Linked DNA regions of Undibacterium sp. KW1. The protein of the gene in region 1 interacts with the protein of each later gene in a pairwise test. Links are inferred from orthologs where the notes say so. Each region holds a gene or a part of one and is shown in the gene's direction. Other genes may lie near its edges. The genes, in order: kdpD and UNDKW_RS03360.

Region 1 (3,556 bases):
ATAGGTCAGGCTTTTTCTTCACCAAAATATTTTTGGGGCAGGCCATCTGCCACTGGCCCTATGCCAAATAATGCGGGCGGATCCAGCGGCTCCAATTTTGGCCCTACCAATGTGGCGCAAATTGATGCCATCAAAGGCAGGGTTGAGGCATTGAAAGCGGCTGACCCTGGCAATACTGCAAAAATCCCTGTTGATTTGGTGACGGCATCGGCCAGTGGCCTCGATCCTGAAATCAGCCTGGCGGCTGCCAACTACCAACTGGCCAGGGTGGCACGCGAACGCAAGGTGCAAGAGTCGCAAGTCAAGGCTATCATAGACCAACTGGCGCAACAGCCCACGCTGGGTTTGCTGGGTGAGGCCAGGGTCAATGTGCTGGCTTTGAATCTGGCACTGGACAAGCTCGGCAAGTAGTTTAAAAATAAGATCAATATGGCCACCAATAGCGAACAACGCCCTGACCCTGATGTCTTGCTTGCCCACGTGCAGGAGCAAGAACGCAGGGCCACGCGTGGCAAGCTGCGTATCTATTTCGGTGCATCTGCTGGCGTGGGCAAGACCTACGCCATGCTGACTGCCGCCCGCAAGCTGGTGGCTGAGGGCCAGCAGGTATTAGTCGGCGTCATAGAAACCCATGGCCGTGACGAAACCGCAGCCCTGGTCGAAGGACTGGAAGTCTTGCCACCCAAGGCGATAGCCTACCGTGACAAGACCCTCAGTGAATTTGACATCGACACCGCGCTGGAGCGTCATCCACCCTTGATACTGATGGATGAACTGGCACATTCGAATGCTGCCGGTTCCCGCCACCCCAAGCGCTGGCAAGATGTGGATGAATTGCTGAGTGCCGGTATCGATGTGTACACCACCGTCAATGTCCAGCATCTGGAAAGCCTGAATGATGTGGTCGGCGGCATCACCGGCATACGCGTCAATGAAACTCTGCCCGACAAGGTGTTTGATGAAGCCGATGAAGTCGTACTGGTGGATATCCCGGCTGACGAGTTACTGGCAAGGCTCAAGTCTGGCCGCGTCTATAAGCTGCAACAGGCAGAACGCGCTGCCAAGAATTTTTTCCGTAAAGGCAATCTGATCGCCCTGCGTGAGCTGGCCCTGCGCCGCACCGCCGACAGGGTAGAAGATGATGTACAAGCCTATCGCATAGAAAAGTCCATAGGTACGATCTGGAAGACTGATGCCGCCCTGCTGGCCTGCATAGGCCCGCATGGCGATGCCGACCACCTGGTACGCAGTGCCGCCCGCCTGGCCAGCCAGATGAATGCAGAATGGCATGCCGTGTATGTAGAGACGCCGCAATTGCAAAGGCTGCCATCGGCGCAGCGTGAACGCATTTTGAAAACCCTGAAGCTGGCACAAGACCTGGGTGCGGTAACCGCCGTGTTGACGGGCAAGGATATTGCCCTGGCTATCGTGGATTATGCGCATAGCCATAATTTTTCACGCATCGTCCTGGGACGGAGTAAAGCAAGCAAATGGCGATTTGCATGGCATCAAACGACGCATCTGAATGATATCGCCGCCTATGCACCAGACCTGGACTTGATCGAAGTTGGCAACAGCCGGGCTGCAGCGACAGATAATGAGAATGAAAAAAATGCGGTATCTGGCAGCACCAGCGAGTTGCCCAGTCCACGCGTACCCGCACGGCATTGGCGTTATGTGTATGCTGTATTGGCCAGTATTACGACCGGCCTGATTGCTACGCCCTTATTTGAGGTGTTCAATCTGGTCAATATCGCCATGTTGTTTTTATTGACGGTGGTACTGGTTGCCGTGAAACTTGGGCGTGGCCCCTCGGTACTTTCCACCATAGTTGGTATCGCTGTATTCGATTTCTTTTTTGTGCCACCGCGTTTTTCTTTTGCGGTCAGCGATTTGCAGTATTTGATGACCTTTGCCGTCATGCTGCTGGTGGGGTTGATTACTGGTCACCTGACTGCTGATTTGCGTTACCAGGCCAGAGTAGCATCCCACAGGGAGTCGCGTGCGCGTGCGCTGTATGAATTCGCCCGCGACTTGTCAGGCGTGTTACTGGCAGAGCAAATTTCAGAAACCACACAGATCATCATACAAAGAGCCTTCCGTGCCCAGGCAACCCTGTTATTACCTGATGATACCGGTCGTTTGCTGCCACCCAGCAACACAGTGAGTGGTCTGGACATGGGTATCGCGCAGTGGGCGTTCGACAAGGTAGAGGCAGCAGGCATAGGCACAGACACCTTGCCTGCCAGTAACTTTTTTTACTTACCGCTGGTGGCTCCCATGCGTACCCGTGGCTTGCTGGCTATACAGCCAGAGAACCGTCGCTGGATCATGATCCCTGAGCAAAGGCAGCAACTTGATACCTTCGCCGCCCTCGCAGCCATTGCGCTGGAACGTGTGCACTATATCGAGGTCGCGCAAGATGCCTTGATCCACATGGAATCTGAGCGCCTGCGCAATTCGCTGCTGGCTGCGCTGTCGCATGACTTGCGCACGCCGTTGACTTCGCTGGTGGGTATCTCAGAATCACTGGCCATGTCCAAACCCGCGCTGGCAGATGCACAACTGCATATGGCGCAAGCCCTTCGTGACGAGACCCTGCGCCTCAGCGCACTGGTGACTAACTTGCTCGACATGGCAAGAATAGAAAGTGGTGAAGTCAAACTGAATTTGCAATGGCAGACTTTTGAAGAAGTGGTCGGTACCTCCCTGCGCATCTGTAGTGCACAATTGCAAACACATAAAGTGGAGACCAGACTGGAAGCCGCTTTGCCGCTCGTCAATTTTGATGCGGTGCTGATCGAGCGGGTATTGTGTAATTTATTGGAAAATGCCTGTAAATATACGCCAGCAAATTCTCTCATCACTATCTCGGCAGAACTGAATGGCAGCATGCTGGAAGCCAAGGTGTATGACAATGGGCCGGGTTTGCCAGCCGGGCGTGAAGAAGCCGTATTTGAAAAATTTACCCGTGGTGAACGCGAATCTGCCCTGCCCGGTGTTGGCTTGGGGCTGGCAATTTGCCGCGCCATTATCACGGCCCACAAGGGCAGCATGCATGCGGCGAAGTCACCCAATGGCGGAGCCTGCTTCATCTTTACCCTGCCTTTAGGCACGCCACCGGCGATGCCTGATCTTGAAGAATAAGTACACGATGACTAATGCTACTCAAACAACACCAGTCGCCTTGCTGGTTGAAGATGAGCCACAAATCCGCCGCTTCGTCCGCAATGCGCTGGAAGAGGAGGAATGGCAAGTCCATGAATCTGTCAACCTGCAACGCGGCCTGGTGGATGCCGGTACACGCCAGCCTGATCTCATCATTCTTGACCTGGGTTTGCCAGATGGCGACGGCATCGATTTCATCCTGGATGTTCGCAAATGGTCTAACGTACCCATCATCGTCTTGTCTGCCCGCGTCAGTGAACAAGACAAGATCAAGGCACTGGATGCCGGTGCTGACGATTATCTCAGCAAGCCTTTTGGTGTCGGTGAGTTACTGGCACGGGTACGCGCGACTTTCCGGCGTCAGCGTCAGCCGGGTGTCAATCTGGAT
Region 2 (3,293 bases), 5.5 Mb from region 1 along the record:
GACAGAAGTGCGCGAGACGCAAAGGCAATTGCATTTCATGGCCTCTTACGATGCCCTGACTGGTTTGCCGAACCGCCACCAACTGAACCAGCGCCTGGTCAAGGCACTGGCGGGTGCCAAGCGCACCCAGCACCGCCTGGCCCTGCTCTTCCTTGACCTCGACAGGTTCAAGAACGTCAATGACACCGCTGGTCATGCGGCTGGCGATACACTTTTGCGTGATGTATCTTCGCGCCTGAGTTCCTGCATACGCACGACCGACATGCTGGCCCGCCTTGGTGGTGATGAGTTCGTCATCGTTGCTGAAGCCTTTGAAGATGCAATACAACTCAAGGACCTGGCTGAGCGCGTCCTGGCCCGCATGCGCGATCCTTTCGTGATTGATGGCAATGAATATCACCTGGGTACCTCCATAGGCATTGCGGTTTATCCACATGACGGTGAAGATGGCCCCACACTCATGCGTTGTGCCGATTCTGCCATGTACCATGCCAAGGAATCTGGTCGTAATAATTACCAGTTTTTCACGACTGAACTCAATGTCCGTGCCCAGCACCGTTATGCGCTGGAAACCAATCTGCGCCGCGCCCTGACCGACAATGAATTCCTCGTGTATTACCAGCCAAAAATCTGTCTCTGTACCTCGCGCATCGTCGGTGCAGAAGCCCTGATACGCTGGCAAATGCCGGATGTGGGCCTGGTGCCACCTAACGAATTTATCCCCATCTCAGAAGAAATTGGCCTCATTTTGCCGCTGGGCCGCTGGATCTTGCGCCAGGCCTGTCTGCAAACCCAGTTATGGCGTGAGCAATATGCGCCGGACATGGTCATCAGCGTGAATATCTCGCCCAAGCAATTCCAGGACCCTGGCCTGCCTAAATATATAGAGCAAATCCTGCAAGAAATCGGTTTGCCGCCAACGGCCCTGCAACTTGAGATTACCGAAGGCTTGCTGATGGGTGACATAGACTTGCTGCTGCCGGTCTTTGACGCGATCAAAAAACTGGGTATCAGCATTTCCCTGGACGATTTTGGTACAGGCTTTTCTTCACTATCTTATTTGCAACGTTTCCCTATTGACAATCTCAAGATAGACCGCTCTTTCATCCGCGATATCCCGGGCAACCCTGATTCCGTTGTCCTGACGCATGCCATTATCGCCATGGCCAATGCGCTGGGCATGAGCGTTACTGCCGAAGGGGTGGAAAAAGCCGACCAGATGTTCTTCCTGGCTGACTCTGGCTGTCAGGAGATGCAGGGTTTTTATTTTAGTCAACCCCTGCCTGTTGATAAATTTGAAAAATTACTGAGAGACAACGTTCGTTAAAAGTGTTGTCAGGTTTTGCGCATATCAGCCAAAAGAAGCCTATAATTTGTCAAAACCTAATTTTGTGCATCGCACCATTTCGCTGTAAAACGATCTTGCACCATGACGAATATTGCAAAAATCCTGCCTCTGAACAACGTACTCCTGGATCTGGAAGTCTCCAGCAAAAAAAGAGCATTTGAACAGGCCGGGCTGTTATTCGAAAATAATTGCAGCATAGCGCGCTCGGTTGTCTCTGATAACCTGTTTGCCCGCGAACGCCTGGGCTCTACCGGGCTGGGCCATGGCGTGGCCATCCCGCATGGCCGCATCAAGGGTCTGAAGGCACCGATTGCGGCCCTGGTCAGGCTCAGGGAAGCGATTCCTTTTGAATCACCAGACAGCCAGCCGGTCAGCCTGCTGATTTTCTTGCTCATGCCTGACAATGTCACTCAACAGCATCTGGAAATCTTGTCTGAAGTGGCAGAAATGCTGTCGAACGAAACTTTCCGCGACAGCCTCAATACTGAAGCCAGCGCTGCCGCGATATATGAAAAAATCATGGCATGGCGTCCGAATTTGCCAGGCAATGCCTGATTTTCATGTCTGAGTATGCCATGCATGCGCATGGCTGCCAGACTCGTCAATCTATCCCTCCCAGTCACCCAGTATCACATCGTCAGAGTCAGCACATATAGCCATGCCATCATTGACAGAACTCACGGTACAAAAAATCTACGACGATAACCGCGACACCATGCAACTGGGCTGGTTTGCCGGTTTCTCTGGTGCCGACAAGCAAATCACGGGCGACGCTGCATCGTCTGCCGACCAGGTCGGGCATTTGAACCTGATCCACCCTGGCCGCATACAGGTGCTGGGGCATCAGGAACTCTCGTATTACAACCGCCTGTCAAATGCCTCGCGCAATAACCTCATGCGTGAACTGGTGGCTGGTGCACCACCTGCCCTGATCGTGGCACAAGGTCTGGAATCGCCACCGGCATTTCTGACGACTTGCGACGACAATAATATCCCGCTGTTTTCTACACCCTACCCTTCCGCTCAAGTCATTGATTATTTGCGTGTCTATCTGTCGAAAAAACTCGCGCAAAAAATCACCATGCATGGCGTTTTCATGGACGTGCTGGGCGTAGGTGTTCTCATCACCGGTGAATCCGGCCTCGGCAAGAGTGAGTTGGGGCTGGAACTGATTTCACGCAGCCATGGCCTGGTGGCGGATGATGCCGTCGAATTTTCGCGCATCGCACCGAATATGATAGAAGGCCGTTGCCACGAGCTGCTGCAAAACCTGCTCGAAGTGCGCGGCCTGGGCCTGCTCGATATCAAGACCATCTTTGGTGAAACCGCAGTACGCCGCAAGATGCGTTTGAAACTCATCGTGCATCTGGTGAGACGCAGCACCCTGGAAGAAAATTACGAGCGCCTGCCTATCGATTCGCAGACGGAGGAAGTACTGGGCCTGCCCATCAGAAAAGTCGTGATCCCGGTTGCTGCAGGCCGCAATATCGCAGTTCTCCTGGAAGCAGCTGTGCGCAATACCATCCTGCAATTACGTGGTATTAATACGCTGGAAGATTTCATGGAACGGCAACGCCGCGCCATGGAAAACGGCGACTAAGAGGCTGTTGTAAAATTAACCTGGCGTTGTTGCACCTCCTTAATGTTATACCCGGTACGAAAGTACTGCCTGCGTCGGCGACGCCTAGCCATCTTAATTTTAAAACAGCTTCTAATTACCTACTACGATATCCGCTATGGAAATCCTGCTTATCTCTGGTATCTCCGGCTCCGGCAAATCGGTAGCCCTGAATGTGGTTGAAGATGCAGGCTACTATTGCGTCGATAACCTGCCACCCAGTTTACTGGCTGACCTGGTCAATACCCTGACCAAAGAAGGCATACCCAGCGCCGCCATCGCCATCGACAGCCGCAGCGCGAACTTGCTAACCAGCCTGCCAGATTC

The links.
Region 2: the proteins of kdpD (region 1) and UNDKW_RS03360 interact in binary tests that used the Escherichia coli proteins (3 or more experiments, as listed by UniProt). The link is inferred for Undibacterium sp. KW1 from one-to-one orthologs.

The regions. Positions count from the first base shown.
Region 1 is NZ_AP018439.1:6,227,326-6,230,881, forward strand. Bases 117-3,347 are described here. They hold kdpD (two-component system sensor histidine kinase KdpD), read left to right. Parts: upstream 117-429; coding sequence 430-3,147; downstream 3,148-3,347. Other genes in these bases: kdpC (potassium-transporting ATPase subunit KdpC), read left to right, coding at 117-411; kdpE (two-component system response regulator KdpE), read left to right, coding at 3,155-3,347. Also shown: more of kdpC, read left to right, coding at 1-116; more of kdpE, read left to right, coding at 3,348-3,556. UniProt on the Escherichia coli protein: Member of the two-component regulatory system KdpD/KdpE involved in the regulation of the kdp operon. KdpD may function as a membrane-associated protein kinase that phosphorylates KdpE in response to environmental signals.
Region 2 is NZ_AP018439.1:730,063-733,355, reverse strand. What follows is about bases 199-3,166. They hold UNDKW_RS03360 (PTS sugar transporter subunit IIA), read left to right. Parts: upstream 199-1,429; coding sequence 1,430-1,903; downstream 1,904-3,166. Other genes in these bases: rapZ (RNase adapter RapZ), read left to right, coding at 3,085-3,166; hprK (HPr(Ser) kinase/phosphatase), read left to right, coding at 2,007-2,948; UNDKW_RS03365 (EAL domain-containing protein), read left to right, coding at 199-1,327. Also shown: more of UNDKW_RS03365, read left to right, coding at 1-198; more of rapZ, read left to right, coding at 3,167-3,293. UniProt on the Escherichia coli protein: Seems to have a role in regulating nitrogen assimilation.